2 regions of the Rhodoferax sp. AJA081-3 genome follow, and region 1 is predicted to be linked to the other one. Evidence: riboswitches for the same ligand, from Rfam matches in the RefSeq annotation. Region 1 holds a riboswitch; the other holds the start of a gene.
The links. A riboswitch is a leader RNA that binds a small molecule or an ion and turns the genes downstream of it on or off. The one in region 1 is predicted to bind S-adenosylhomocysteine.
Positions count from the first base shown of each region.

Region 2: it holds a riboswitch for S-adenosylhomocysteine, as region 1 does, so the genes downstream of both, ahcY (adenosylhomocysteinase) here and metH (methionine synthase) in region 1, are expected to answer to the same signal.

Region 1 covers NZ_CP059068.1:3,020,314-3,035,561, forward strand. Annotated here, with positions in the region: gene HZ993_RS14225 (homocysteine S-methyltransferase family protein) at 1-803, shown strand, start outside; gene HZ993_RS14230 (cyclic nucleotide-binding domain-containing protein) at 996-1,565, opposite strand; S-adenosyl-L-homocysteine riboswitch at 1,677-1,751, shown strand; gene metH (methionine synthase) at 1,774-4,599, shown strand; gene HZ993_RS14240 (DUF4124 domain-containing protein) at 4,634-5,236, shown strand; gene HZ993_RS14245 (prepilin-type N-terminal cleavage/methylation domain-containing protein) at 5,300-5,812, opposite strand; gene HZ993_RS14250 (GspE/PulE family protein) at 5,947-7,713, shown strand; gene HZ993_RS14255 (type II secretion system F family protein) at 7,720-8,955, shown strand; gene HZ993_RS14260 (hypothetical protein) at 8,991-9,467, shown strand; gene HZ993_RS24875 (prepilin-type N-terminal cleavage/methylation domain-containing protein) at 9,643-10,026, shown strand; gene HZ993_RS14270 (O-antigen ligase family protein) at 10,072-12,219, opposite strand; gene HZ993_RS24880 (prepilin-type N-terminal cleavage/methylation domain-containing protein) at 12,308-12,832, shown strand; gene HZ993_RS14280 (prepilin-type N-terminal cleavage/methylation domain-containing protein) at 12,825-13,283, shown strand; gene HZ993_RS14285 (prepilin-type N-terminal cleavage/methylation domain-containing protein) at 13,295-14,161, shown strand; gene HZ993_RS14290 (hypothetical protein) at 14,158-14,574, shown strand; gene HZ993_RS14295 (DUF6701 domain-containing protein) at 14,577-15,248, shown strand, end outside.
Region 2 covers NZ_CP059068.1:2,185,992-2,201,239, forward strand. Annotated here, with positions in the region: gene tyrS (tyrosine--tRNA ligase) at 1-588, opposite strand, end outside; gene HZ993_RS10190 (M23 family metallopeptidase) at 715-2,142, shown strand; gene HZ993_RS10195 (anhydro-N-acetylmuramic acid kinase) at 2,169-3,281, shown strand; gene erpA (iron-sulfur cluster insertion protein ErpA) at 3,303-3,665, opposite strand; gene HZ993_RS10205 (polymer-forming cytoskeletal protein) at 3,729-4,124, opposite strand; gene HZ993_RS10210 (DUF6776 family protein) at 4,148-4,876, opposite strand; gene rpsI (30S ribosomal protein S9) at 4,976-5,368, opposite strand; gene rplM (50S ribosomal protein L13) at 5,365-5,835, opposite strand; gene HZ993_RS10225 (23S rRNA (adenine(2030)-N(6))-methyltransferase RlmJ) at 6,050-6,946, shown strand; gene HZ993_RS10230 (YhgE/Pip domain-containing protein) at 6,968-8,908, shown strand; gene metF (methylenetetrahydrofolate reductase [NAD(P)H]) at 9,044-9,889, opposite strand; gene HZ993_RS10240 (TlyA family RNA methyltransferase) at 9,952-10,758, opposite strand; gene ahcY (adenosylhomocysteinase) at 10,890-12,350, opposite strand; S-adenosyl-L-homocysteine riboswitch at 12,421-12,550, opposite strand; gene HZ993_RS10250 (peptide chain release factor 3) at 12,656-14,287, shown strand; gene HZ993_RS10255 (hypothetical protein) at 14,295-14,672, opposite strand; gene HZ993_RS10260 (HAD-IIB family hydrolase) at 14,730-15,248, shown strand, end outside.

The DNA.
Region 1 (15,248 bases):
TGATCGAAACCAATACCTTTGGCGCCACCACCGTGGCCCAGGCTGACTACGACATGGCCGACCTGGCCGTGGAAATGAACCTGGTATCCGCCAAACTGGCCCGCGCCGCCTGCGACAAATATTCCACACCCGACAAGCCCCGTTTTGTCGCCGGCGCCCTGGGCCCAACACCGAAGACCGCCAGCATCAGCCCCGACGTGAACGACCCCGGCGCCCGCAATGTGACCTTTGAAGAGCTGCGACAGGCCTATTACGACCAGACCAAGGCCCTAGTCGAGGGCGGTAGCGACGTGCTGCTGGTGGAAACCATCTTCGACACGCTGAACGCCAAGGCCGCACTGTTTGCGATTGACGAATACTTCGAAGCCAGCGGCGAGCGCCTGCCCATCATCATCAGCGGCACGGTGACCGACGCGTCGGGCCGCATCCTCAGCGGCCAAACGGTGACCGCCTTCTGGCACAGCGTGCGCCACGCCCAGCCGCTGGCAATTGGCCTGAACTGCGCGCTGGGTGCGGCACTGATGCGCCCCTATATCCAGGAGCTGAACCGCGTGGCGCCGGACACCTACATCAGCTGCTACCCCAATGCCGGCCTACCCAACCCCATGAGTGACACCGGCTTTGACGAAACGCCGGACGTGACCAGCCGCCTGGTGCGGGAGTTCGCCGCCGAAGGCCTGGTGAACATCGTTGGCGGCTGCTGCGGCACAACGCCAGACCACATTGGTGCGATTGCCCATGCGGTGGCGCCGTTGCCGGGGCGCAGCGTGCGGCGCAATTTCTTCTACAAGGAAGCGGCTTAAAGGCTGAACCTGGGAAGGAGTCTGGTCGGCAGCATGTTCTGCTCCGTGTCCCCCGTCCGCTGCGCGGCCTCCTCCTTTACCTGCGCAGAACACACTGCCGCCCAGACTCTCGGCGACTTACAGATAAACGCTATGCTTTAAGTAGCACAACACCAAGCACTCTCGGGGGCTAGAGGTACTTTTTACCAATCTTCATGGCCGCTGCAGCAAGGCCCGGTCGATCTCCAGCTGCATGGCCTTGGCCAGCTTGGCGTAGAGGCGCAGCTTGCGGGCGTTGTCACGCAGGCGCTCGGCCAGGCGGGCGGCGATGGCCAGCAGCAGTTTGGAGCCTATGCGCGGCTCCTCGTTGATCAGGGCCTTGAAGGATTCGCGGGTCAGGATGGCGCACAGCGAATCGGCGCTGGTGGTGCAAGAGGCCGACCGCGGCTCCTCGTCCACCAGGCCCACCTCACCTACCAGGCTGCCAGCGCCCAGCACACGAATGGTCAGCGGCTCGGTGCGGCTGACGGTCACGCTCTCCACGACCACCTCGCCCTCCAGCAGCAGGGCCATAAAACCCTCGTCGGCGGCGTCGCCTTCGCGGATAAAGGTGGTGTTGGCCGGGATGAACTGTGGCGTCATGTAACCGACCACGACCCGGGCTTCCTCCAGCGTGAGGTGTATCAGTGCGTTGGGCGCCGTCAGCAGCTCGGCCGCGGTTTCAAACGCGCGTATGCGCTGGGTGTCGGGGGGGTTGTCCGGGGAAGTGTCGTCAGGGTTCATGACCGTGGTGCCCGCCTCTGTGCCGCGCAAACAACCGTTGTTTGCGGGGGGTTGGGGCTATGGTAAACCACGGCGAGGCGCCCGGCACGGAAGTTCTCCCTTAAAATTGGAGCATCCAAGGAGCGTTGCAGCAGGCCACACGGTGGTCTTGTCAGGCTTGGATGTTCCCAACGACGCTCACCTGGTTCGCTTTTTACAGGTGAGATGCATGTCTTCTATTTCCACAGTCCCTCCGATGATGCTGTCCGGCCTGGAGCCGGTGACCATCGGTATTGCCCCTTCTGACGACGGCGCCGCGCCCCGCGCCACCTTTGTCAACATCGGCGAGCGCACCAACGTAACGGGCTCCAAGGCCTTTGCCCGCATGATCCTGAACGGCGACTTCGAGCAGGCCCTGGCCGTGGCGCGCCAGCAGGTGGAAAACGGCGCCCAGGTGATTGACATCAACATGGACGAGGCCATGCTGGACAGCCAGGCGGCGATGGTCCGTTTTCTGAATTTGATAGCGTCTGAGCCCGACATTTCGCGGGTTCCGGTCATGATCGACTCCAGCAAATGGAGCGTCATCGAGGCCGGCCTTCGCTGTGTGCAGGGCAAGGGCATCGTCAACTCCATCAGCATGAAGGAGGGTGAGGAAGCCTTCCGCCAGCAGGCCAAGCTGGTGCGCCGTTATGGCGCCGCCGCGGTTGTGATGGCCTTTGACGAAAAGGGTCAGGCCGACACCTATGCCCGCAAGATCGAAATCTGTGAGCGGGCCTACCGCATCCTGGTGGACGAAGTGGGCTTCCCGGCGGAAGACATCATCTTCGACCCCAACATCTTCGCCATCGCCACCGGCATTGAGGAGCACAACAACTACGCGGTCGACTTCATTGAGGCCACGCGCTGGATCAAGCAGAACCTGCCGGGCGCCAAGGTGTCCGGCGGCGTGTCGAACGTGTCCTTCAGCTTCCGCGGCAACGACCCGGTGCGCGAGGCCATCCACACCGTGTTTTTGTACCACGCGATTGCCGCCGGCATGGACATGGGCATCGTCAACGCCGGCATGGTCGGCGTGTACGACGACCTGGAGCCGGTGCTGCGCGAGCGCGTCGAAGATGTGGTGCTGAACCGCCGCGAGGACGCGGGTGAACGCCTGGTCGAAATCGCCGAGACCGCCAAGAGCGGCGCCAAGGACGAAAGCAAAAAGCTGGAATGGCGCGGCACACCCGAGGCGCCTGTCTCCGTCGGCCAGCGCCTGAGCCATGCCATGGTGCACGGCATCACCGACTTCATCACCGAAGACACTGAGGAAGCCTACCGCGCGATATTGGCCACCGGCGGACGCCCGCTGCACGTGATTGAAGGCCCGCTGATGGACGGCATGAACATCGTCGGTGACCTGTTTGGCCAGGGCAAGATGTTTTTGCCTCAGGTGGTGAAAAGTGCGCGGGTCATGAAGTCCGCCGTGGCGCACCTGATTCCTTACATTGAAGAAGAAAAGCGCTTGGATGAGGCGGCGGGGCGCGATGTCAAGACCAAGGGCAAGATCATCATCGCCACCGTCAAGGGCGACGTGCACGACATTGGCAAGAACATCGTCACCGTGGTCCTGCAGTGCAACAACTTTGACGTGGTCAACATGGGCGTCATGGTGCCCTGCCACGAGGTGCTGGCGCGCGCCAAGGTCGAGGGTGCGGACATCATCGGCCTGTCGGGCCTGATCACGCCCAGCCTGGAAGAAATGCAGTACGTCGCCGGCGAAATGCAGAAGGACGACTACTTCCGCATCAAGAAGATCCCGCTCTTGATCGGTGGCGCCACCACCAGCCGCGTGCACACTGCCGTGCGCATTGCGCCGCACTATGACGGCCCAGTCGTCTACGTGCCCGATGCGTCGCGCAGCGTGGGTGTGGCGCAAAGCCTGCTCAGTGACCAGTCCGGCCAATTCCTGGACGAGCTAAGCGCCGACTACGAACGGGTGCGCACCCAGCACGCGAACAAGAAACAAACGCCGATGTGGACGCTGGACAAGGCGCGGGCCAACAAGACCACCATCGACTGGAGCAGCTACACCGCCACGAAGCCCAAGTTCTTCGGCCGGCGCGTGTTCAAGAATTTCGACCTGGGTGAACTGGCCAAATACATCGACTGGGGCCCCTTCTTCCAGACCTGGGATCTGGCCGGACCCTTCCCTGCCATTCTGGACGACGAAGTGGTGGGTGTGGAGGCACGGCGCGTGTTTGCCGATGCCCAGGCCATGCTGAAGAAGATCGTGGACGGTCGCTGGCTGACGGCCAATGCCGTGGTCGCGCTGTACCCGGCCAACAGCGTGGACGAGGACGATATCGCCTTCTACGCGGACGAGACCCGGACCGAACGGGTGCTCACCTGGTACGGCCTGCGCCAGCAGACCGAAAAACCGGTGGTGGATGGTGTGACCATGCCCAGCCGCTGCCTGGCGGATTTTGTCGCCCCCCGCTTTGCTCCTAATTCAGGAGCACATAGTATCCATTCGACGGGGGCTAGTGCCCAAAATCGCCAAACCGTTTCCGACTACGCCGGCCTGTTTGCCGTCACCGCCGGTATTGGCGCTGACAAACGCGCCCAGGCCTTTGAGGCCGCGCACGACGACTACTCGTCCATCATGCTCAAGGCCTTGGCCGACCGGTTGGCCGAGGCCTTTGCCGAGGCCCTGCACGAGCGCGTGCGCACCGACCTATGGGGCTATGCGGCACAGGAGTCGCTGGATGCCAAAGACCTGATCGCCGAAAAATACAAGGGCATTCGCCCCGCCCCCGGCTACCCGGCCTGCCCAGACCACAGTGTCAAGCAGGACATGTTCGCACTGCTGCAGTGTGAAGAAATCGGTATGGGCGTGACCGAGAGCCTGGCCATGACCCCGGCCGCCAGCGTCAGTGGCTTTTATATTGGCCACCCGGATAGCAGCTACTTCAATGTCGGCAAAATTGGCGATGACCAGTTGCAGGATCTGGCCCAGCGCCGCCAGATGAAGGCGACCGACTTGCAGCGCCTGCTGGCACCCAATTTGTAAACCATAACTCTCGCAACAGGACCGAGGTCGCAGAATGATGATGACAAAGACGCAGGGAAAAGTGGCCGCCACACTGGCCGGTGCCGTTCTGCTGGTACTGGCATCTGCCGCGCAGGCACAGGGTGTTTACAAATGGGTGGACGCCAATGGCAAGGTGCACTACGGCTCACAACCGCCGGCCACCGAAAAGGGGCCCGAGCCGGTCAAGATGCACAACAGCAACAGCGGCTTTGGCGGCAATAACAACACCAGCAGCAGTAGCGACAGCGGCGCCAAGACGCAGTACAACGCCGACGGCACCAAAAAGATCCCCAAGGGGGTTGAAGAGATGCGTGATGGTCTGGTCAAAGGCCTGCAGCAGGTGGACCCCAAGACCGAGGCCTTGTCCTGCGTGAAGGCCGTGGACAACGTGCGTTACCAACTGGACCTGATGCTGGAAGTGGGCCAGCGCAACACCAAGGACGGCTACATCACCCAGGCAGAATACGATGCCACGGCCGCCAAGCTGCGCCAGGCCAAGTCGGAGATTTCACTGACCGATTGTGACGGCGCCACGGGTAACAAGCGGGCGTTTTACCAATGTATGTCGAGCAGCCGCAACCATGTGAGTGGGTGCGGGGCGAAGTACAAGTTCTAAGCCTCTCAACAGGAGGAAAAAAGAACCACCCTTGGAGGGTGGTTTTGATGGCCCGAGATTACTCTAGCAATTGGCTGTCGTCGCCGCAGCATTTAATATGATAGCGGGAGCCCCGTTGGCAACGGGTGCCCATGTATAGGTGAAATTGCATGAGGCGGGCGCAGACGCTCCCAGGGGCGAAACGGTCATCACGTTACCCGCAAACGTCAAGGTGTAGTCAGTTGCCAGGAGTTGCGCTGCAACCTGAATACCTAGAGCCGCCGCTGTCGGGTAGGAAAACCCGGTCAACACATTTGCGCCATCCATGATGACGCCGACCGTACCGCCCGCGGCAACGTTGCAACCACCAGCCATCAGTTGCGTTGTGGAGCCTGTAGCAGTTTGGGTCAGACAAATAGCTTTGGCCAAGGCCGCCGCCGATTTAACGCTACCCATCGCGGCCTGCAGTTTGGCCACCCGCGCATCGGCCTGCAGAGCTACATACCTAGGCAACGCAATGGCCGCCAGAATCGCAATGATGGTGATGGTGATCACCAGTTCAATGATGGTAAAACCGGTTTGTTGTTTGCGTGCCATACGACGTCTCCTAGATTTAATACGTTCAGTATATAGATTAGGGTAAACCAGACAACCCTCGATATACGCAGCAAACCCACTTCATCTCTGCGTCCCGTGCTATTATTTTTGCTCTACCCAGAAGGAACACGCGCATGAATATGGCAGCCAGCGCCCCCCCCGCGCCAGACGCTCCACGCCCAGCGCCAGGTCGTCCTGAGAAACTACGTCTGGGCGATGTGCTGGTACAGCAGCGCCTGATCTCGCAAGAACAGTTGCAGCAAACCCTGGACCTGCAGCGCACCACCGGCAAGAAGATGGGCCGGTTGCTGATCGAAACCGGCATCATCACCGAAGAGCTGTTGGCCAATGGCTTGGCGCGCCAGCTGCGCATTCCCTTCGTCAACCTCAAGACCTTTCCGTTCCGGGCCGACGTGGTCAAACTGCTGCCTGAATCGGCCGCGCGGCGCTTCAAGGCCCTGGTGCTGGAGGACAAGGGCGACAGCCTACTGGTGGCGCTGGGTGACCCACTGGACCTGTTTGCCTATGACGAACTGGCCCGCATTCTCAAGCGCAACATCAATATTGCCGCCGTGCCCGAGAGCGGACTGGTGCCCGCCTTTGACCGCCTGTACCGCCGTACCGAAGAGATCAGCGGCTTGGCCCGCGCCCTGGAAAAAGACCTGGGCGACGCGGTGGACTTTGGCGAACTCAGCGCCTCGGTAGGCCTTGAGGGTGCGCCCGTGGTGCGCCTGCTGCAGTCCCTGTTTGAAGACGCGATGCAGGTCGGCGCGTCCGACGTGCACATTGAGCCCCAAGAAGACGGCCTGCAAGTGCGCGTGCGGGTAGATGGCGTGCTGCAGGTGCAAACCCAGGCCGACAAACGCATTGGTGCTGCGCTGTTGCAGCGGCTCAAACTGATGGCTGGGCTCGATATCTCGGAGAAGCGCCTGCCACAAGACGGCCGCTTCAGCGTTCGTATCAAGGACAGCACGATAGACGTTCGCCTGTCTACCCTGCCTACCGCTTATGGTGAATCGGCGGTGATGCGTCTGCTGAACCAGGGCGCCGGCATGCGCCGCCTGGACACCATTGGTATGCCAGACGCCATGCTCAAGCGCTTTCGCGAAGTGCTGGGCCGCAGCGCAGGCATGGTACTGGTCACAGGCCCAACAGGCTCCGGAAAAACCACGACGCTGTATGCGGCGTTGGCCGAAATCAACGCCACCGAACTCAAGGTCATCACGGTCGAAGACCCGATTGAATACCGCTTGCCCGGCCTGACCCAGGTGCAGGTGAACGAAAAGATTGAGTTGAGCTTTGCCCGCGTGTTGCGCTCCGTGTTGCGCCAGGACCCGGACGTGGTGCTGGTGGGTGAAATGCGCGACGCCGAGACCGCCGAAATCGGCATGCGGGCGGCCATTACCGGCCACTTGGTGTTGTCCACCTTGCACACACGCGATGCCATGAGCACACCCTTTCGCCTGCTGGACATGGGTGTGCCGCCGTTTATGGTGTCTACGTCCCTACAGGCTGTGATTGCACAGCGCCTGTTGCGCATGAACTGCAAGGAGTGTGCTGCACCCCATAACCCCACCCCGCAGGAAACCGCGTGGCTGGAGGCCATGTTGCCCCCAGGAGAAACGGTGAAGCCCAAGCGGGGCATGGGTTGCTCGGCCTGCAACGGCACAGGCTACTCAGGCCGCCAAGGTGTTTATGAACTGCTGGAAATGGACACCGAGCTGACCCATGCGGCGTCCACCTCCGACCCCGCCGCCTTTATGCGCCTGGCGCGTGAACGCATGAAGGGCCACACCATGGCGTTTCATGCCTTGGACCTGGTGCGCCAAGGCCGCACCTCGCTGGCTGAGGCGCTGCGCGTAGGCTTTGATGTGGGTGATTCGGACGAGGCCATGGGCTAAACCAGCATGGCCATCTACGACTGGCGGGGGCGCAACAACCGCGGCGAAGCGGTCGATGGCCAACTAGAGGCCATGACCGAAGGCGGCGTGGCCGACCAGCTCAAGACCATAGGTGTTGTGCCGGTCTACATCGCACTGGCCAAGGCTGTCGCCGAAGTCCAAACCGAGAACTGGTTTGACCGGCTCAACCGCAAGCCGATTGTGGATGAGGACCTGATGGTTTTCTCGCGCCAGATGTACACGCTGAACAAGGCCGGTGTGCCAATACTGCGGGCGTTTTCGGGTCTGCAAGCCTCGGCTACCAAACCTGCCATGGTGGACATGCTGCAAGACATACGCTCCAGTCTGGACCAGGGGCGTGAGTTGTCGGCTGCCATGGCCCGTCACCAGAACCTGTTTGGCGGCTTCTATATTTCCATGATCCGTGTCGGCGAAATGACCGGGCGCCTGACCGAAGTGTTTTTGCGGCTGAACGAACACATGGAGTTTGAACGCGATGTACGCGAACGCATCAAGCAGGCCACGCGTTACCCCATCTTTGTGGTGGTTGCGATGATCATCGCAGTGGTCATCCTCAATATCTTTGTCATCCCGGTTTTTGCCAAGGTGTTTGCGGGCTTCAATACCCAGCTGCCACTGATAACCCGAGGTCTACTGGCCTTCTCAGCATGGATGATCAAGTGGTGGCCGCTGTTGATTGCTGGCAGTATTGGCGCGGGCGTCGCCTGGCGCGCCTATTTGCGCACGACCGAGGGGCGCTACCGCTGGGATGCACGCAAACTCAAGCTGCCCATCATTGGCGAAATCATCCTCAAGGCCACCTTGGCCCGGTTTGCCCGCAGTTTTGCGCTGTCCAGCCAAAGCGGTGTGCCCTTAGTGCAGGCACTCACCGTGGTGGCGCAGACGGTGGACAACGCCTTTATCGGCGCCCGTATCGAACAGATGCGTGACGGCATTGAACGGGGTGAAAGCATTTCGCGCTGTGCTGCGGCCACGGGTGTGTTTACCCCGGTGGTACTGCAAATGATCAATGTGGGTGAAGAAACTGGCGAATTGGACAACCTGTTGTTTGAAATTGCCGGCATGTACGAGCGCGAAACCGACTACAACATCAAAGGCCTGTCTGCCGCCATCGAGCCTATTTTGCTGGCCGTCATCGGCGTGCTGGTGCTCTTGCTGGCACTGGGTGTGTTCCTGCCCTTGTGGAATCTGGGGCAAGCGGCTATGGGCAAGGGCGGCTAGAAAGCGTCAGATTGGCACGCGACCCAGCCCCACCATTGCAATCGCCGCTATGGAGTCGGCGCCTGACCGAGTGGTGCCTGGTGGCCCTGATTCTGCTCGGATTGGGCTTAGCGTTTGAACGCGAAATACGGTCGCTGCAAGCCCAAAGCGAAAAAGTTCTCGTGTGGTCCACCATGGCTTCGCTGCGGACGGCCTTAGTGCTCAACCGCCTGGCGCGACAGGTGCGTCCGGATGACCCGAGCTTGGTGGAGAAGAATCCCTTTCGGTTATTACAACAACTGCCCGCCAGCTACGCGGGTGAAATGCCCATGGGGGAGGTCTATCGGGTTGCACCAGGAAGCTGGCTGTTTGACCCGGACTGCCCGTGTGTGGGTTATCGGCTGCTGTACCCGGAGTGGCTGGAGCCAAGCAAGGACGTTGGCGCCATCTGGTTTCGCATTGGCAAGGCCGAAGGTGGCCCCAGCCTGTCCCCATTGATGGACTACCGGTGGCTGGGAACGCCCTTAAAGTGAGATAAGCCACGATTTGTGGCAAATTCGTGAACTAATTCATACGTTTACTGCCCAAACTTTACGCACAGCATGAGATAAGAGGACTAGAATTTCTTCGAGAGCTCGGCCCTTTTAGGTCGTTGGACCTAGGCTTTGTAGCCGGGTGGATTGAAATACTTATTAAGAGGTGACTACGATGAAACAGACACAACAAGGCTTTACGCTGATTGAATTGGTGATGGTGATCGTTATCTTGGGCGTGCTGGCTGCGACGGCGTTGCCCAAATTTGTGGATTTAAAGGGTGATGCGACCACAGCCGCAACGCAGGGGGTTGCCGGAGCTCTGTCTTCCGGATTCGCAATTAACTATGCATCTCGCAGCGTTAGCTCCACACGTGGGACGGCAGTTACTAATTGCTCGGATGGAACGAATGTCAACATCCTGCAAGGCGGCATGCCTGCAGGGTACAGTATTACCGCTGCAGGGGTTACGGCTGGAAACTCAGTCAATTGCACGTTGAGCAATACCTCCGTTACACCTAACGTGACCGCTTCCTTTACCGCCATCGGTATTCCCTGATTTGAGTTGATGCTTCGAGAAAGGCCACCCAATTGGGTGGCCTTTTTACATGCGGTCCCGAAACGGCTGTGGCACTTGCTGGCGGTAGTTTTCTCTCTGTTCAAGTGGAACTTGGAGCAGACCAGACTTGAATGCCGCTAGCGCCTTGGCATCTTCGTGCACGGCTGGATTCGCATAAATAAGACCCAATCGGAAGTACCCATCGGCCGCCTGCTGGGGCCATGCCGCTATACGCAACTCCAGTGACCGGATCGCAAGTGGCCAGTTTTGAGCCTGGTACCCAATCGCATAACCGACTTGCACCATGTCATACCCAAAGACCCCTTGGTCAAAGCTTTCGTTGAGTCTCATGATTGCTTGGCCCTGATGTCCGGAGCGGTTCAACAAAACAACCTCTAGCGTGCGTGTAGGTAGCGCTTCGGGCTTTAGTCGCTGTACCTGTTTCAAGGCGCCGTTGGCGCGGTCATGCTGGCCCAACTGCGAGTAGCCCATCGCAAGTCCCGTCCAGAGCGCAGCCACATGGGGGCGAGAGGCCACGACCGACTCGAGAATCCAGACGGCGTTGCGCCAATCACCACCCGCTGCAAGGGGTTCCGCCAGTTCGGCGGTCAACTTGCGGTAGTGCGGATTGACTGCCACGCCCTGCCGTATGCTCTGCAGCATTTCAGCCTTGAGAGCATTCCGTTCGCGAACATCTAGACCTGTGTCACGTGACAGCCTGTTGGCTATATGGATGGCTCGCACGAGTTTGAATTCAGCTTGTACAGCCTGCTGCACGATATATGCAGTAGTGCCCAAGAGCCCAACCAGCAAGAAGAGCATAGGCAAACGGTCAACTCCCCGCCATGTTGCAGTACGCGCAAAGAATGGCTCAAATTTCTCCAGTCGTGCGTCGGAGCTGGCGAGAACCCCCAAGCACAAGGCGAACAATGCTCCGGTTCCAGCAAGATGCCACGGGAAACCCGCACAACTCACGATAAGCAGCGCCAGCAAGCTGGTCAGCGCGATGCCACGGAGGGGGGCTTCCTGGCGGCCAGTGCCTTGCAGGTTCCAAGTGCTTCCCGCACTGTGGAGCAAGTAGGCCAGCAGAGTGGCCAATGCCAGCCCCCCAGCCAAACCGTACTCGCTGAGTAACTGTAGTATTTCGTTATGCGCGTAATAATCCGTTTCCAACGTAGCGTCTATCCGCTCGTACCGCGGGATCTGGACCTCCCACGATCCTGCCCCAACCCCCGTCCACGGATTTGCCATCACCATGCGTGCTGTCGCTTTCCACATGGCAACGCGGGTTGAAAACGTGCCGTGGGTGTATTCCTTGACCTTGGTGACGGAACTGATACGCGTAAAACTACGCTGCAAAGCAGTTGTGCCCAGTTGTTCGATATCAATTTGCAGGTTGTTGCTTGGGATTGTGGAAAGCACGACAACAGAGACGAAGAGACCACCGGCTACAAGGTATCGGCAACGCGCACTCCACCGGACGAATTCAAAATTTTCCCGGAATCGCAACAAAAGAACGATCAGCACGATGCCCGTTATGAGCAGGGCCGTAAGGGCGGAACGTGTTCCCGTCATCATTAATGTGACGACATTGAGGCCAACCGTCAGCGTCACCAACCCCAGCCAACGCGAGGCGCGCATGTTTGCCAGCAGCCAGACCGAAAAGGGCAGTGCACACACCGCGTATTCAGCGAAAAAATTCCGGTTGATAAATGTCGAAGCTGGGAAATACGCCTGAGGGAAGACGGTGAGGTCCAGCCAGAATTGCATGGCGGCCCAAAGGGAGGCTACCGTTGCGCCAATGTGGATGCCCCATGCCAGGGTTGGAAAGTTGTCACGGTCGCTGGTATTCAGTCCCAACCATAACAACAGACCCAGCAAAAACCACCGAATGGCCTCCACCGATGCGAGGTAGGTGTGTGCCCACGCCATGCTGCCAACCGCATGGACCATCAGCAGAAGTGGCAGCCAGATCAAACCGTGCCACAGCAGCTGGCTGTCTCGCGGTCGCACTGGTAAAACGAAACACACTGCCGCACCCAGAACCCCGAAAGCGACGAGGGTGGACTTCAACGTGTCTTGCAGCACCAGTTCGCTCGGCACGCCCAAAGCTGGCACCAACAGCATCATGCAGGCAAGAATGGCAACGGATCGATTGGTCGAAGGAAGCGTGCTGGGCTGAGCTGGTGACATGGCAACATTGTCCGCTGTGTTGCGCCCGCCATATCTGCTCAAAAAGACAATATATAGAGCGCGTAGTTGGGGGCACAATCGAGGCATCATGCAAGTAGTTGGATCAACATGCAGAACTGTGCGCCGCGGGTGCAGCCGACGCGTATTTCAGCACGGCTTTACTTTGATCGAGTTGATCATGGTGATTGTCATATTGGGCGTGCTGGCAGTGTTTGCCGCGCCGCGCATGTTCGATAACGCTGATATGAACGCACGGGGTTTTCACGGCGAGTTGCTGGGGTATTTACGCTACGCTCAGAAAACTGCAATTGCACAACGGCGCACGGTGTGCGTTACCTTTGTGGGGACAACGGTCACGCTCACCATTGCAGCAGCTCCAGCGACTTTTACCTGCGCGGTTGCCGGGTCCCTTAGCGGTCCCAATGGACCACCTCCTGTCACCCTGAGTGCTAAGCCCGGCGTGAGCTACGTCACAGCGCCGACAAGTTTCAACTTTGATGGCCTGGGCCAGCCCATCTCCAGCACCGGCGCCGCATCTCCCCAAACCTTTCGGGTGGCCAACGTAGCCAACTCCATCACCGTTGAAGCCAGCACGGGGTATGTCCATGACTAGGCGTTACCACCTGGGCTTCACCTTGATCGAAGTCATCATCTTCATTGTTGTAGTAGGCGCAGGACTGGCAGGCATACTTTCGGTCACCAATACCGTTGTCAAGTCCAGCTCCGATCCTGTCGTGCACAAACAGGCAATGGCAATAGCCGATTCCATTCTGGAGGAGGTCCTACAAAAAGAGTTCCAGGACCCTGACGGCGTGGGAGGCGAAGCCACCCGTGCAACGATGGACGACGTCAGCGACTACAACGGCAGAACGCAAGTCCTGTTCAATAGCAGCAGTGGAGTCGGTGGCTGGTTGCCGGCACTGGATGTTTATCAGGTCGCCATTACCGTAGTCTCCGACACGACCGTGATTGGCACAGCGCTCAACCCTGCTTGGCGTGTGACGGTCACCGTTACACGGGGGGCAGACAGTATCGTCCTGTCGGGATATCGGGCGAACTACTAGTTATTGCCGTCATGTCACAAACCACACCCACTTTTCGTCCCAAGCAGAAAGGTTTTACGCTTGTAGAACTTGTGATGGTGATCGTCATATTGGGCGCGATCGGTGGTACTGTGGCCGTGTTCATGAAAGCCCCAATCGACGCCTACTTCGACAGCGCCCGGCGGGCGGCTCTAACAGATGTGGCGGACACGACCGTGCGCAGAATTTCGCGTGACCTGCACAGGTCTTTGCCCAACAGCATTCGCAATCCGGACAACGGAAGCCTGCAATGCCTTGAATTTATACCGACAAAAACCGGCGGGCGGTACCGCGCAGAAGAGTCTGCACCGGGAAACAATCTGGACTTCAGCATCGAAGACACCACATTCAACATGCTGGGCAGCAATACAACGTTCGCCGGGCTCCCTATACCCGCCGACCAGCAAATTGCCGCCGGTGATCGTATCGCGGTGTACAACCTGGGCATTGCCGGTGCCAGCGCGTACGAGGTTGGAAGGACTGGCGTGGTCAACGGCGTGGTGTCTGGCGCAGAGACGGCGATCACATTGACTACAGGCATACGATTTCCACTGGCATCTCCCAGCAAACGGTTCCATGTGATAAATGCGACCGAGCAGGTCGTGGGTTATGTTTGTACCGGCGACGGAACGCTGCGGCGCTACACCATGACACTTCCCAACGCGACACCCGCAAGCTGCCCGCTGGCGGCTGCGGTAGTTGCCAGCCCCGTCCTGGCTCGCAACGTTGCGTCTTGCAGCTTTGATTACATTGGCCCTGACTTGCTTCGCAATGCATTGGTACGAATGACCCTGGAGTTAACCGATAGTGGAGAAACGGTCACTTTGCAGCATGAAGTGCATGTGAACAACACCCCATGAAACGCCATCTACACGATCAGCGCGGTTTTGCCGCCGTCGCCGCTATCTTCCTGGTGCTGATGCTGGCTGCGTTGGGGGCGTTCATGATCAGTTTTTCCAACACGCAGCAGCTGACCTCAGCACAAGACGTGCAAGGCTCACGCGCCTACTGGGCAGCCCGGGCCGGACTGGAGTGGGCTGTAACCACCCACATACCGGTAACGACCGTGGATTGCAGTTCCGCCTCGACCGACTTGGCCATTGAAGGCTTCACCGTCACCGTGGCTTGCACCAGGGCTACGTATACGGATACGGGGCTCCGACCCGGCGAACAGCCCAGAGTATTCCAGTTCACCGCCACCGCACGATCTGCTGGTACGGTGGGCAGCATAAGCTACATAGAACGCAGCGTGTCAACATCTCTGGAGATATAAGCATGCACCAAGCCCGACCGTATTTCCAATCGCTGATCCGGTGGTTCACTTTGCTTTTGTGGGCTTTGCTGGGCTTGGCGGTTGCCCCCGTACAAGCCCAGACCTACGCCTACCGCGCGGACACCTTCGCTTACGACACACCCAGTGGTGCAGCAACCAGCGTGGTCTGGCACAACTCCAGCCCAGCCCCGGCCTGCACCGGTTATCCCGATGGGGATGACGACTGGGCAGACATCCCTTTTCCGGCGGGCTTTAATTTCCGGTTTGGGGGGGTGGCCTATTCCAGCGTGCGCGTTTACTCCAACGGCATACTGGCCTTTCCCACTGACGTGTCGGGCTTTCACCGCGATTACACCTCTCAGGCCTTGCCCATCACTGCTGCACCAGGTGCCTATGGCGGCTGCGTGAATGCCGTACCCCAGCGATTGATGCTTGTGTACTGGCTGGACATTGTTGCCGGTACCGCCAATGGCACAGCTGGTGCCTCGGTGCGGTATGAAATGCTGGGCACCGCGCCCAACCGGCGCTTCGTCATCTCCTGGGTGAATGTCAAGCTGTACAACACCACCACACGCTACAACTTCCAGGTCGTGCTGATGGAAAGCACCGCCGGTGTGAATGGCAACTTCAAATACCAGTACACCACGGGCTCATCTACTGGCGCCAATGCGGCG
Region 2 (15,248 bases), 830 kb from region 1:
TTTCAAAGCGACGCTGTCATAACCCTGCATCAGCGGGTACAAAAACTCGTGCACTGCAATCGGCGTGCCGGCCTTGAAGCGGTCGTGGAAATCGTTGCGCTCCATCATGCGGGCCACGGTGTAACGGCTGGCCAGCTGGATCATGCCGCGGGCGCCCAGCGGGTCGCTCCACTCGCTGTTGTAGCGCAGCTCGGTCTTGGTCGGGTCCAGGATCTTGTCGGCCTGGGCGCGGTAGGTCTCGGCGTTGATCTTGATCTGCTCGGCCGTCAGCGGCGGGCGGGTGCTGTTGCGGCCAGACGGGTCGCCAATCATGCTGGTGAAGTCGCCAATCAAAAAGATCACGGTATGGCCCAGATCTTGCAATTGCCGCATCTTGTTCAGCACCACGGTGTGGCCGATGTGGATATCGGGCGCCGTGGGGTCCAGGCCCAGCTTGATACGCAGCGGCGTGCCGGTGGCTTCGGATTTGACCAGTTTTTTGACCCATTCGTCTTGTGGAAGCAGCTCTTCCACACCACGCAGTGTCACAGCCAGGGCCTCGCGAACACGGTCACTTACAACTATCTGGGGGCTTGAGGCTTGATTCATAAGGGTTTTTATCGATGTGTCGGTGCGGTAGACCGCTATACTCCGGCCTTCCTCCTGCAATCGCGTTGGGTTGGCAGCGACTGGATTTTAGTCGCGCCCAGCTTGCAGTTTGGGGTGTAGTGCCGGATGGCCTCGCCCCTAATCCATGGAGACCGAATTTTGATACACCGCCTGCTACAGGCCGCAGAGGGCACTTTGGCCCTCGCCGCCCGTCTTGTCCACAGCCATCCCAAGCAACTGAGCCTCGCCATCGCCACCCTGTTATTGGGCGGTGCGGGCGCCACCTATGCGGTGGCCTCTTTGGCACCCGACGCATCCGACCTGCCCGTGCGCACCGTGGTCGAAGACGTACAACCCCTGCCCGTGCTCAGCCAGTATGAGGCTTTGCAAACCCAGGCCATGCGCCTGTACCGCTCAGACGCCACCCGCTCGGCAGACACTGCCGAAACCCTGCTCAAACGCCTGGGTATCTACGATCCCCAGGCCGCAGCCTTTTTCCGCGCCGACACCGTGGTCCAGCAGACCCTGATGGGCCGTGCCGGGCGCAATGTCACCGTGGAAGCCAGCGAAGACAACACCCTGCTCAAACTCAGCGCCCGCTGGAGCCCCGAAGACGACGGCATGTTCAAACGCCTGACGGTCGATAAAACGGCCACCGGCTTCCAGTCCAAGCTGGAAACCCTGCCCATGACCGCATCCTCGCGCCTGGCCAGCGGTGCCATCCAGACCTCGCTGTTTGCCGCCACCGATGACGCCCGCATCCCGGACGCGGTGGCCATCCAGCTGGCAGAAATCTTCTCGGGCGATATCGACTTCCACCGCGCGCTGCGCAAGGGTGACCGCTTTGCCGTCACCTACGAAACGCTGGAAGGCGACGGCGAGCCCCTGCGCGCCGGCCGCGTGCTGAGCGCAGAGTTCGTCAATGCCGGCAAAAGCTTCCAGGCCATGTGGTTCCAGGAGCCGGTGGCTAGCGGCACGGCCGCCGCGTCCACCGCCAGCCACACTCTGAGCAAGGGTGGCTACTACACCCTGGCCGGTGAAAGCCTGCGCCGCGCCTTCCTGGCCTCGCCTATGGAGTTCTCGCGCGTGACCAGCGGCTTCAAGATGCGTTTCCACCCCATTCTGCAAACCTGGCGCGCCCACCTGGGTGTGGACTACGCGGCGCCCACGGGCACCCCCGTGCGAAGCGTTGCGGATGGTGTGGTGGACTTCGCCGGCACCCAAAACGGCTTCGGCAATGTGGTCTTTGTCAAACACCGCAACAACAGTGTCACCGTGTACGCCCACCTGAGCCGTATCAACGTGCGCAGCGGCCAGAGCATCAATCAGGGCCAAAACGTGGGCGCTGTCGGCCAGACCGGCTGGGCCACCGGCCCCCACCTGCATTTTGAGTTCCGCGTCAACGGTGCCCACAAAGACCCGCTGACTATCGCCAAGCAGAGCGACTCCGTTCCCGTGGCGCCATCTGCCCGCACGACGTTTAACCAGGCAGCCGACCAGGTACGCATCCAGCTGGCCGCTGCGGCCAATATGCAGTTGGGCAGCGCCCAGTAAGCCCGGTTCATTTGCAGCTGCCCACTGTGTCGGGTTTGTACATCGGCCTGATGTCGGGTACCTCGCTGGACGGGGTGGATGCCGTGTTGGTCGATTTTGATGGCGCCCAGGCCCGGGTGCTGGTCCACACGAGTGCTCCCATGCCCGCATCGCTGCGGGTCGAGTTACTAGCCCTGAACACCCCCACAGACAACGAGTTACACCGCGCCGCACTGGCCGCCAATGGTCTGGTGCGCCTGTATGCCGACCAGGTTGCGGCCTTGCTGGCGCAGAGCGGTGTTGCGGCACATGCAGTCAAAGCCATCGGCGCACACGGCCAGACCGTACGCCACCGGCCGCAGGAATTTGATGGCACCGGTTACACGCTGCAGCTCAACAACCCGTCCCTGCTTGCGGAGTTGTGCGGCATCACCGTGGTGGCCGACTTCCGCAGCCGCGATGTGGCAGCGGGTGGTCAGGGCGCACCGCTGGTGCCCGCCTTTCACCAGGCTTTTTTTGGCAAACCAGACCAGGCACTGGCGGTGCTGAATATTGGCGGCATTTCCAACATCACCGTGCTAGACCCCAGCACCCCGGATCTGCTGGGCTTTGACTGTGGCCCCGGCAATGCCCTGATGGATGCCTGGTGCATGGCGCACACCGGCCAGCCATTTGACGATGCCGGCCGTTGGGCGGCACAAGGCCGGGTACATGCCGGCTTGTTGGCCCTTTTGCTGGACGAACCCTTCTTTGCCAAGGCCCCGCCCAAAAGCACAGGTCGGGATCTGTTCAATACACCGTGGCTGGCTGGCAAGTTGGCAGGTTTTGATGGCACGGCGCCCCAGGATGTGCAGGCCACTCTGACCGAGCTGACCGCGCTATCCTGCGCCCGCTGCCTGTTGGACACCAGCCCCAGCTGCCAGACCCTGGTGGTGTGTGGTGGCGGCGCCTTGAACCACTTCCTGATGGTGCGTCTACAGGCCGCTTTGCCCACCTGCCGCGTGATCTCCTCAGCAGAACGGGGCTTGCCGCCGCTGCAGGTAGAGGCCACCGCCTTTGCCTGGCTGGCCCGCCAGACCCTGCAAGGCAAAACATCCAGCCTCAAAAGCGTTACGGGCGCACAAGGCGCCCGCATACTGGGTGGAATCTACCCGGACTAGACCGGGAAGACTGCCGTTTTATTAAGAGAACGACGAACCACAACCGCAGGTGGTCGTGGCATTGGGGTTCTTGATCACAAACTGGGCACCCTGCAAGTCTTCTTTGTAGTCAATCTCGGCACCCACCAAGTACTGGTAACTCATCGCATCGATCAACAGAGACACGCCGTTTTTGCTCATCACGGTGTCGTCTTCGTTGGTGATTTCATCAAAGGTGAAGCCGTACTGGAAGCCGGAGCAACCGCCGCCTTGGACAAACACGCGCAATTTCAACTCGGGATTGCCCTCTTCGGCGATCAGGTCAGCCACCTTGGTCGCTGCGCTGTCGGTGAACAGGATGGGCGCGGGCATTTCGGTGGGCAGGGTTTCGGCTAGGGCACTCATGGACGGACTCCGGTCAAATTCAGGGGATGCGGGAATAGTACAGCAAATCGCTCGGGAATTCTGTTACTGGTTATTTGCCGCCAGCTTCAGTGTGGGCTTTTCCCCTTCACCCAAGATGGGGCGCAACTGGCCGGTAATCAAGGCGCCTTGGTGCATTTCCAGCGCGGCGTATTCCACATCCCCCTCAATGCGGGCCTTGGGCTGCAATTCCAGCATTTTTCGGGCATAAATAGGCCCTTTGACACTGCCATTGATGATGATGTGGTCAGCAATCACTTCGCCAGTGATGCTGGCAATCTCGGAGATCACCAAGATGCTGGCCGCCTCGTCCGCGGCGCGAATGTTTCCAATGATGACGCCATCCACATGCATGCCATCGGTGAAACGGATGTTGCCCGTGATCTCACTGCCTTCAGCAATCACGCTTTTGATGAGGGGCTGCTTTTTCTTGTTGAACATGAGACCAACCTTGCTTATTGATATTACAACTTGATGGATTGCGTCGCCTTGACGACCGTGCCGTCCATCACCTTGGCGGACATGCCATTCACAACGACCTGGGCGGGTATGTCAAACTTTCCGTCCATACGACCATATTGCCTGACCTTGATCGCGGGGGGGACACCGGCCAGGTTGGCCGTCCAGGGCTTTCCATCCAATAGGCCGGAGAACGCAACCTCCAGGCGGCCATTGAACTCCACGGGGTTCTTGCCTGACTGGATCACCAGCACCTGCCATTTTAACTTGCCGCCAGTCTGCAGATCGGCCTGGAGACTTCGGATGGCCAGGCCGTCGCCATTGGCGGAAGGAATCAGTTTTTCAAAAAAACCAAGGTCATCACGCAGTGTGCGGTTGTCGGCTTCCAGTTGTTTGAGCTGTGCCAGCAGGCTTTCGTGCGAGGCCTTCTCGGCCGTAACCAGGGTGTCCGCCGTGTTGGCAATGGACTGCGCATGGTCGCGCTCCTGCTTGACCTTCACCAATTCCGCCTTCACTTCGGTCAACTCAGTGCGCAAGTGCAGCAACTCTTCCTTGGAGCCTTTCTCCAAACCGGCAATGTCCTTGCCAAACTCAAAGGCCCACAGGCCGATGGCCGCACAAAAACCCAGCACGATGGCAACGATGGCCCAACGAAAGGGCCAGGGCATGGCGCTGCGCACAACCATGCGGGGCGCGCTGAAAGTAAGGCGGCGGCGTAAAAGCTTGAATCTCATGGAGCGCGAAGTCTAACAACACAATGTAAAACGGCTGCAAGGGTTTGCACCCTGGCAGCCGTTCGATTTGCAACGGAATGTTCTTCCGTTGGCGAGCGATTAACGCTTGGAGAACTGCTTGCGACGGCGAGCGCCGTGGAAGCCGACCTTCTTACGTTCCACTTCGCGCGCGTCACGCGTCACGAAGCCGGCTTGGCTCAGTGTTGGCTTGAGCGTTGCGTCGTAGTCGATCAGGGCACGGGTGATACCGTGGCGCACTGCACCAGCTTGGCCGGACTCACCGCCGCCAGCGACGTTGACCATGATGTCAAACGTTTCAGCGTGGTTGGTCAACAGCAGGGGCTGCTTGCAGATCATGATGGAAGTGCCACGACCGAAGAACTTGGAGATGTCCTTGCCGTTCACGACGATTTGGCCGGAGCCTTTTTTCAGAAACACGCGGGCGACGCTGGATTTGCGACGGCCGGTGCCATTGTTCCATTCACCGATCATTTGGCTGCCTCACGTTTCACTGCTGCGGGAGAAATACCGGGGATGTCCAGAACCTTGGGCTGCTGGGCTGTGTGGGGGTGCTCAGCACCGCCGTAAACCTTGAGCTTCTTGATCATGGCGTAACCCAGGGGACCCTTGGGCAACATACCCTTGACGGCTTTTTCCAAAGCGCGGCCGGGGAACTTGTTTTGCATGTCACGGAAGTTGGTGGACGAGATGCCGCCGGGGTAACCCGAATGGCGGTAGTACACCTTGTCCAGCGACTTGGCGCCGGTGACGCGCAGCTGGGCTGCATTGGTGACGATGATGAAATCGCCGGTATCGACGTGAGGCGTGTAAATGGCCTTGTGTTTGCCGCGCAAACGGAGAGCAACTTCGCTGGCTACTCGTCCGAGGACCTTGTCGGTCGCGTCAATCACAAACCACTCGTGCACGACCTCAGCGGGTTTTGCGCTGAAAGTAGACATGAGAATTTCCTAAAAAAGGAGTTGGTTTGGCGGGCTCTTTTCCACGGTCGGCGTTTCTCTGATGGAAATCTCTTAGGTGGGGATACTCCACGGCACTGCCGTAAGACGGTGTGCGAAGCCTTCGCCGCGGAGCCACAAAAGCGCTGCGAAGCCCACGATTATACAAAACTAATGAAAACAGGCAAGTTGCGCGCCCACCGGTTACCATCCAAGTATGTTCAGTTACCGCCACGCCTTCCACGCCGGAAACCACGCCGACGTCCTTAAACACACGGTTTTGCTGGCCGTTTTGCGCCATATGGCCCAAAAAGACGCAGCGCTGACCATCTTTGACACCCATGCCGGTGCCGGCCTGTACCGCCTAGACGGTGACTACGCCCAGACCAGCGCCGAAGCTGCCGAGGGTTTCCTCAAGCTGGTGGCGACCAAACCCAAAGAGCCGTTTGCACCGCTGTTGCAGGACTATCTGGACCTGGTCGCCAGCTTCAACAAGGCGGGCAGCCACAAGGTCTACCCCGGCTCTCCCTTCATCATCCACCGGGTGATACAGGAGCGGGACCGCGACAAGCTCAAGCTGTTTGAACTGCACCCCACCGACACCAAGACCCTGACCGCCAATATTGCCCAGCTCGAAGCCGGGCGCCAGATCGCCATCCTGCGCGAAGACGGTTTTGAAGGTATCAAGAAATTCTTGCCCCCTCCCTCGCGCCGCGCCCTGTTGTTGTGTGACCCCAGCTATGAATTGAAGACCGACTATGGCCGCGTGGCCGAAATGGTGGCCGACTCGCTGGTACGTTTTGCCACCGGCACCTATGCCGTCTGGTACCCCATCATCCCGCGCCCTGAAGCACACGATCTGCCCAAGAAACTCAAGACCCTGGCCAATAAGGCTGGCAAGAGTTGGCTGGGTGCCACGCTCACCGTCAAATCCAGCAAGCTGTTGCAGGATGACGAAGGCGAGGTAATTCGCCCCGGCCTGCCGGCCAGTGGCATGTTCATCATCAACCCGCCCCACACGCTCAAGGCCGGACTGCAAAAAGCCCTGCCCCAGATGGTGGAGCTGCTCAAGCAGGACGCCAATGCCACCTTCACGCTGGAATCGGGCGGCTAAAACGTAGCCCACGGGTTAGCCATGCGTGTCCTGCGCGATGCAATTGCGATTTTTCGCATGGAGATGACGCTGTTTACGCGTTTTCCCAAGCTCAAGGTCTCGACGATTGGCGTGATCATCATCCCGGCGCTGTACGCGCTGATCTACCTTTCCAGCGTGCAAGACCCCGGCGCCCACACCGGCGACCTCAAAGCCGCCCTGGTCAACCTGGACCAGGGGCTGCACTACCGCGGCCAGGATGTGAACGTGGGCCAGGAGGTGGCCGCGTCGATCCGCGAACGACAGACCTTTGGCTTTGTCGACTACCTGGAAGAAGACGAAGCCAAACGGGCGGTGCGGCAGGGTCGCCTGGCGTTTGCACTGATCATTCCCAGCGACTTCAGCGCCAACGCCGTACCCGGGCAAGCCGCCGCCGGTGGCCGCCTGGTGATGTATGTGTCCGAAGGCAACAACTACAACGGTGCCCAGATTGCCAAGCGTTTTGCCGCCGAGCTGGGGCACCAGGTCAACATCAATCTGAACGAAAACCGCTGGTCCCTGGTGCTGACCAACGTCACCGGCTCGCGCGACAAACTGACCGAGCTGCGTAAAGGCGTGGCCACGCTGAATGACGGCGCGCAGAAATTGGATGCCGGTCTGGCGAAAGCCGACTCGGGCTCCAAAACCCTGGCCAGCGGCGCGGACGGCTTGGGGCACGCCGTCGTGCAGCTGACGGACGGTGTCAAACAATTGGGCACCGGATTGCGCACCATGGACCAGCAACGTCCGTCCGCACACGACCTGGCGGCGCTCAAGACCGCACCGGCCGAACTGCTGTCTGGCCACACCAGTCTGTCGCACGGCCTCCAGGATTTGCAGAATGGCGCACAGGAGCTGACCGACGCCAGCATTCGCATGCGGGACGAAACCAAGGCCATCCCCCTGGTTGGCACACGCCTCTCCGAAGGTGCGTCACAGCTCGGCGATGGTGCGGCCCTGTTGGGCGCGGGCATACAGTCCGCGCGCCTGGGCCAGGCGCAGCTGGCAGACGGCACCCAGAAGCTGGGTGCAGGCACGGCCAAGCTGGTAGACGGCATGGTGGCTCTGGGTGGCGGTATCCACACAGCGGCCAGCAAAGTGCCGGAAGATGCCAAGCTGGACGAATTGGCCAGCGCAAGCCGCACAGTGGGTGCCGGAGCACACGATTTGCGCCAAGGACTGGGCCAGCTCAAAAGCGGCTCCAAAGAACTGACGCTGGGATTGGACCTGTTGAACCACTCACTGCCCCGAGATGTGCAGGCACCAGAGGGCAGCGCCCGTGGCCTGGCAGATTCGGTCGAGCCCGTCATCGAAATTGTGGCCCCCGTGCCCAACAACGGCGCTGGTTTTGCGCCCAACTTTCTGGCCACCTCGCTGTGGCTGGGCGCGGTGATGTCGGCTTTCCTGTTCCACCTGCGCCGCCTGCCACTGGCCGCGTCCACGGCCTCGCGCCCGGCCCGGTTGTTGGGCAAACTGGGCATTCTGGGCGCGGTGGTGGTTGCACAGGCCATGGTCATCATGCTGATGTCACTGTTTCTGCTGGAGATTTCAGTGGCCCATTTGGGCCCCTATGCACTGACCTTGGTCATCAGTTCGCTGACCTTCCTGACCATCATCGTTGCACTGACCCGCGCCTTTGGGGACGCGGGCAAGGCTGCGGTGCTGCTGTTGATGGTGCTGCAACTGTCGTCCGCGGGGGGCGTGTTGCCGGTCGAACTGTCGGGAGGTATTTACCAGACGGTTAGCCCCTGGTTGCCCTTCACCTGGGTCATCAAGGCCCTGCGTGTCACCATGTTCGGCGCGTTTGACGGCGACTCGCTCAGCGCCTGGCTGGTCATCGGCCTGATCGGCACCATCGCATGGCTGGCTGCGTGTTTTGTCGGTCGCTGGCAATTTGTCAGCACCGAGGAGCACCGCCCGGCGATGGAGTTTGAAGGGGTTTAACTTCGCCCCACCAACGCTATGAGCAGTAGAGTTGGGGTGAGCGTCAAAGTGAGGTAAAGGGGGAGCACGAAGTGCGGAGGACACGAACGGCGACGCTTACCCCAGCTCTACTGCGGCTCCAGACTGAGCGTAGCCTTACGCCACCAAGCCCAGGCGCTCGCAGAGCGCAATCGTCGCCACACTCTGGTTCATGGTGTAGAAGTGCAGCGAAGGAGCACCACCGGCGCGCAACTGCTCACACAAACTGGTCACCACGTCCAGGCCAAAGGCCTTGATGGACGCCGTATCGTCGCCAAAACTTTGCAGGCGCAGGCGGATCCAGCGTGGAATCTCGGCACCGCTGGCGTCCGAAAAACGCATCAGCTGCGTGGAGCTGGTAATGGGCATGATGCCGGGCACCACAGGCACGTTGAGGCCCATGGCCGCCACGTCGTCCACAAAACGGAAATAAGCGTCCGGGTTGTAGAAATACTGGGTGATGGACGAATTGGCACCAGCCTTGACCTTGGCGGCAAAAGCCTGCAAGTCGGCCTCGGGCGATCGGGCCTGGGGATGGATCTCGGGGTAAGCCGCCACTTCGATGAAGAAGTCGTCACCGGTTTCGGCACGGATAAAGGCCACCAACTCGCTGGCGTAGTGGAATTCACCACCGGCACCGTAGCCGCTGGGCAAATCGCCGCGCAGCGCCACCAGGCGTTTGACGCCCATGGCCTTGAGTGTGGCCAGTTGGGCGCGCACCGTGTCGCGCGTGGCACCAATGCACGAGAAATGGGACGCGGCACTGACACCTTCGGCCAGGATTTCGGAGACCGCATTGAAGGTGCCTTCTTGTGTGGAGCCACCGGCCCCAAAGGTCACCGAACAGAACTCGGGCTTGAGCGCATACAGCTGCTGGCGCACGGCGCGCAGCTTGGCCACACCTTCGGGGGTCTTGGGCGGAAAGAATTCCACGCTCAGGGGAATGCGGGATGTATCGGACATGGCTTTCCAATCAGTTGGGGACAGAGCTTGCAACTACGTTGCGGCGGTCTGTCCCGCAAAAGTTATTTCGTTGCGCAAATAAAAAACTCGCGGTTGCCGTCTCCACCTTCGATGGGGGAGTCGAACCACGCCGTCACGGTCAGGCCCAGATCGGCACAGGTTTCGCGCAACCGCTGCTCCACGATGGGGTACATGGCGTCGTCCTTGACGATGCCGCCCTTGCCTACTTGGCCCGGCTGCAATTCGAATTGCGGCTTGACCAAGGTGAGCAACGTGCCGCCGGGTTTCAAAAAGGGAATAACCGCCGGCAGCACCAAGGTCTGCGAGATGAAGGACAGGTCGCCCACCACCACATCAAACTCTGGCACAAACGGCTCTGCGCCCTCAGCCTCTGGATCAAACTGGCCGCCAGCCCCCGTGTAATTTACACATGCTGCTTCAAAATCCATAGCAGTCAGGGAACGGGCATTCACCTTCTCGACACACAGCACACGGCCGTCTTCGCGCAGTTGCGGGTGCAGCTGGGCGCTGCCCACATCCACACCCACCACCAGACGCGCGCCATGCTGCAGCAGGCAGTCGGTAAAACCGCCGGTGCTTTGCCCCACATCCAGACAGGCCAGGCCGTCGACCGACAGGCCCACTTGCTTGAGCGCGGCTTCCAGCTTCAGACCGCCACGGGATACGTAGCGGGCCTCGGAGTCGTCGAGCAGGCGAACGTCGGCGTTCTCGGGCACTTCGTCACCGTTTTTGGCTACGCGCTTCCACGCCTCGCCCTGCAGCCATTCCACACCATCGGCAATCAGGCGCTGGGCCTGCGACCGGGTAGTGGCCAGGCCACGTAAAACGAGTAGTTGGTCAATGCGCATGTGTTCCTCAAAGTAACAGCGGTGAATTGGGGGTCGGGTGAATTAGGGGTCAGAGCACACATTCGCTGTGCGAATGGTGATCCGCCCCCCAATTCCCTAATCCGACCCCCAATTCGCCTTTCGGCGCTCGCTTAGTAGCGATACGTGTCTTTTTTGTATGGGCCGGACTTGCTGACGCCGATGTAGGCGGCTTGCTCATCGGTCAATTCGCTCAATTGCGCGCCGACCTTCATCAGGTGCAGGCGTGCCACCTTTTCGTCCAGGTGCTTGGGCAACACATAGACCTTGCCCGACTTGTATTCCTTGGGCTTGGTGAACAGTTCGATCTGGGCGATGGTCTGGTTGGCAAAGCTGGACGACATCACAAAGCTGGGGTGGCCAGTACCACAACCCAGATTCACCAGGCGGCCCTTGGCCAACAGGATGATGCGTTTCTCGGGCTTGGCGTTCTTGCCCTTGGTAGCGGGGAAGATCACGTGGTCCACCTGGGGCTTGATCTCGTCCCACTTCAGCTTTTCCAGCGAAGCTACGTCGATTTCATTGTCGAAGTGGCCGATGTTGCAAACGATGGCCTGGTCCTTCATGGCCTGCATGTGCTTGAAGGTGATGACATTCTTGTTGCCGGTAGCGGTCACAAAAATGTCGGCCTTGTCGGCGGCGTATTCCATGGTCACAACCTTGTAGCCTTCCATCGCGGCTTGCAGGGCGTTGATGGGGTCCACTTCGGTCACCCACACTTGGGCAGACAGTGCGCGCAGTGCCTGGGCGGAGCCCTTGCCCACGTCGCCATAACCAGCCACCAAGGCTACTTTGCCGGCGATCATCACGTCGGTGGCGCGCTTGATGGCGTCCACCAGGGATTCGCGGCAACCGTACAGGTTGTCAAACTTGCTCTTGGTCACCGAGTCATTGACGTTGATGGCGCGGAACGCCAACGAGCCCTTGGCCGACATTTCTTCCAGACGCATCACGCCCGTGGTGGTTTCTTCGGTCACGCCGATGATGTTTTTCAGGCGGCGGCTGTACCAGGTGGGGTCCAGCTTGAGCTTGGCCTTGATGGCCTTGAACAAGCAGATTTCTTCTTCGCTGCCAGGGTTGGCCAGGACCTTGATGTCCTTCTCGGCACGGGCGCCCAGGTGCATCAGCAACGTAGCGTCGCCGCCGTCGTCCAGGATCATGTTGGGGCCTTCAGCCGCAGTGCCCTTCTTGCCACCGAATTCAAAAATGCGGTGCGTAAAGTCCCAATACTCTTCCAGCGTTTCGCCCTTGTGCGCAAACACCGGTGTGCCCTGCGCCACCAAGGCGGCAGCGGCGTGGTCTTGTGTGGAGAAGATGTTGCACGAAGCCCAACGCACGTCGGCGCCCAAGGCTTGCAGGGTCTCGACCAGCACGCCGGTCTGGATGGTCATGTGCAGGGAGCCAGTGATACGCGCGCCCTTGAGCGGCTGGGCCTTGGCGAATTCTTGGCGGATGGCCATCAGACCCGGCATTTCGGTCTCGGCAATAGTGAGCTCTTTGCGTCCCCAGGGGGCCAGGCTCAGGTCGGCGATTTTGTAGTCTTCGGTCTTGGAAACGGGTTTCAATGCGCTCATGGTGGGCTCCAAAAAAATTTTGAGGCCACTGGGCTGCGCATTAACCGGGTATAGGCTCACCGCACAGACCAGTGGGTGAGCGCCGTTGACTTGCGTTGACTTTTTATGGAAGACAACGTGTTCCGAGCCTCACTCGCATCCTGCACCCTGAATTCGTTTCATTCAGGCCAGGGTTTCGAGCTGCAACGCTCCTCGGAAGGAGCCGATTATACGGAGCTATCGCCACCCTGGCAAAGGCCCGCAACGCGCAAGGCCCTTAAAATCACGCCCTTTGCCTCTCTGCGCTGCTTGCAGCCCCCGCCTCCATGACCTTTCTTGCCGAGACCAAGCGTCGCCGCACCTTTGCCATCATTTCCCACCCGGATGCCGGTAAAACCACGCTGACCGAAAAGCTGCTGTTGTTCTCGGGCGCGATCCAGATTGCCGGATCGGTCAAGGCGCGCAAGGCCACACGACACGCCACCTCCGACTGGATGGAGATTGAAAAGCAGCGGGGTATCTCCGTCGCATCCAGTGTGATGCAAATGGCCTACCGCGACCACGTGGTTAACCTGCTGGACACGCCCGGCCACAAAGACTTCTCGGAAGATACCTACCGCGTGCTGACCGCCGTGGATTCGGCCCTGATGGTGATCGACGCGGCAAACGGTGTGGAAGCCCAGACCCGCCGCCTGATCGAGGTCTGCCGCCAGCGCGACACACCCATCATCACCTTCGTCAACAAGATGGACCGCGAAGTGCGTGAGCCGCTGGACATACTGGACGAGATCGAACGCGAGCTGGGCATGCCCTGTGTTCCCATGACCTGGCCCGTGGGCCAGGGCAAATCCTTCGGCGGTATCGTCAATTTGCGCACACAGATGATGACCGTGTTTGACGGCGGAAAAGACCGCCGTCCGCAAGAGTTTGAGTCCATGCCCTTGAGCGACACCGCTGCACTGGAAAAGCGCTTCGGCCACGAGTGGACCACCGCCATGGAAAGCATGGAACTGGCCACCGGCGCGTCCCCCGCCTGGGACCACGCCGCCTTTCTGGCGGGTAAACAAACCCCCGTGTTCTTTGGCTCCGGCGTCAACAATTTTGGTGTGATGGAAGTGCTGGATGCTTTGGTGGACCTGGCCCCCAGCCCCCAAATGCGTATCAGCTCCACGCTGGTCAATCGCCAGCCGGTGGTGAAAGAAGTGCGGCCCGAGGACGAAGCCTTCAGTGGCGTGGTTTTCAAGGTGCAGGCCAATATGGACGCCAACCACCGCGACCGCATCGCCTTTGTGCGCATGGCATCGGGCAAATACACACCGGGCATGAAGCTGAAAGTCATGCGCACCAGCAAAGAGCTGCGTCCCACCTCCGTGGTCACCTTTATGAGCCAGCGCCGCGAGGCGGTGGAAGAGGCATATGCGGGCGACATCGTGGGCTTTACCACCCACGGCGGCGTCCAACTGGGCGATACGATTACCGACGGCAGCGTCAACCTGCTGTACACCGGCCTGCCCTTCTTCGCACCCGAAATGTTCATGACCGTGGTGCTGCGCAACCCGCTGCGCACCAAGCAGTTACAACAAGGTTTGGCACAGTTGGGTGAAGAGGGTGCCATCCAGGTTTTCAAACCCGAAATCGGCGGCAATATGCTGTTGGGCGCCGTGGGCCAGTTGCAGTTTGAAGTGGTACAGCACCGTCTAAAGGGCGAATACGACGCCGACATCCGGCTGGAAGGCTGCCAGTACACCGGCGCCCGTTGGATCACGGCCGACACACCGGCCGAGCTGAAGGCCTTTTGCGACGCCTACCCCATGCGCATGGCGCGTGATGCCGCCGACACGCTGGCCTATCTGTGCACCAGCCCCTATGACGTGCGGCTGGCGCAAGAGCGTTTTCCGAAGATCCACTTTCACCCCCTGCGCGAACATGCCGGCCTGGCATTGCAGACCGCGGGCTAAGCGCAGGTCAAGGACGGTATTGCCAATGGTTGCGGTTGGTATCCGTCTGGTGGCACAGCGCTGCGCCCAGCTCGCTGGTGGTGCCCGCAAAACAGGTGAAGATGTCGTCGTGCCGGGCCCAGTGCGCCATGCAGTGGCGGCGGAAATTAGCCTTGAGCGTGCCGCGTTTGTGCTCGGCCGCCATTTTCAGTACGGACGGGTTCTTGGCCTCGGCCTTGAACTCGACCACAAAGGCATGCCAGTCGACGATCAGGCCATCGATCTTGATGGCCGCGCGTTTGCACACGGTGGTGCTGTTGTCGCCCACGCTACCGGCCTGCGCGCTGGCACCCAGGCCTAGCAATACACTGGCGACGACCCAGTCTGTTAACCACCCATGCTGCATGTTTTGTTTCTCCTACATCCCGATGCCTGACACGCTGACAGCATACAAGGCCCAGACATGATTCCATTGAACCAATGGCCTCTGGCCGCACGGCAAAACCTGGTGGGTGTGTTCACGGACATAGACGACACGCTGACCACTGACGGCGCCATCACCCCCGATGCGCTGCAGGCGCTGGCACAGCTCCAGGCGGCGGGGCTGAAGGTGATCGCCATCACCGGCCGCCCGGTGGGCTGGTGCGAGGCGTTTGCCGGCATCTGGCCGGTCGACGCCATCGTTGCGGAAAACGGTGCCGTGGCCCTGGTTGGCGACAGGTCTTTAAATGAAATCGGGCTGCAGCCCCCGTCGAATCTACCGGTACCGCTATCAAAACTATACCAACAGGATGCCATAACCCGAGCCAACAACCAGGCGCGTATGCGGCAGATTGGCACCCGGGTGATGTTCCAGGTGCCCGGCGTGTTAACCACGCGTGACAGCACGGGTCGCGAAACCGACCTGGCCTTTGACTACAACGAATACGCCCGCCTGCCCCCCGAGATGGTGCAGCGCGTGGTGGACCTGCTGCAGTCCTAT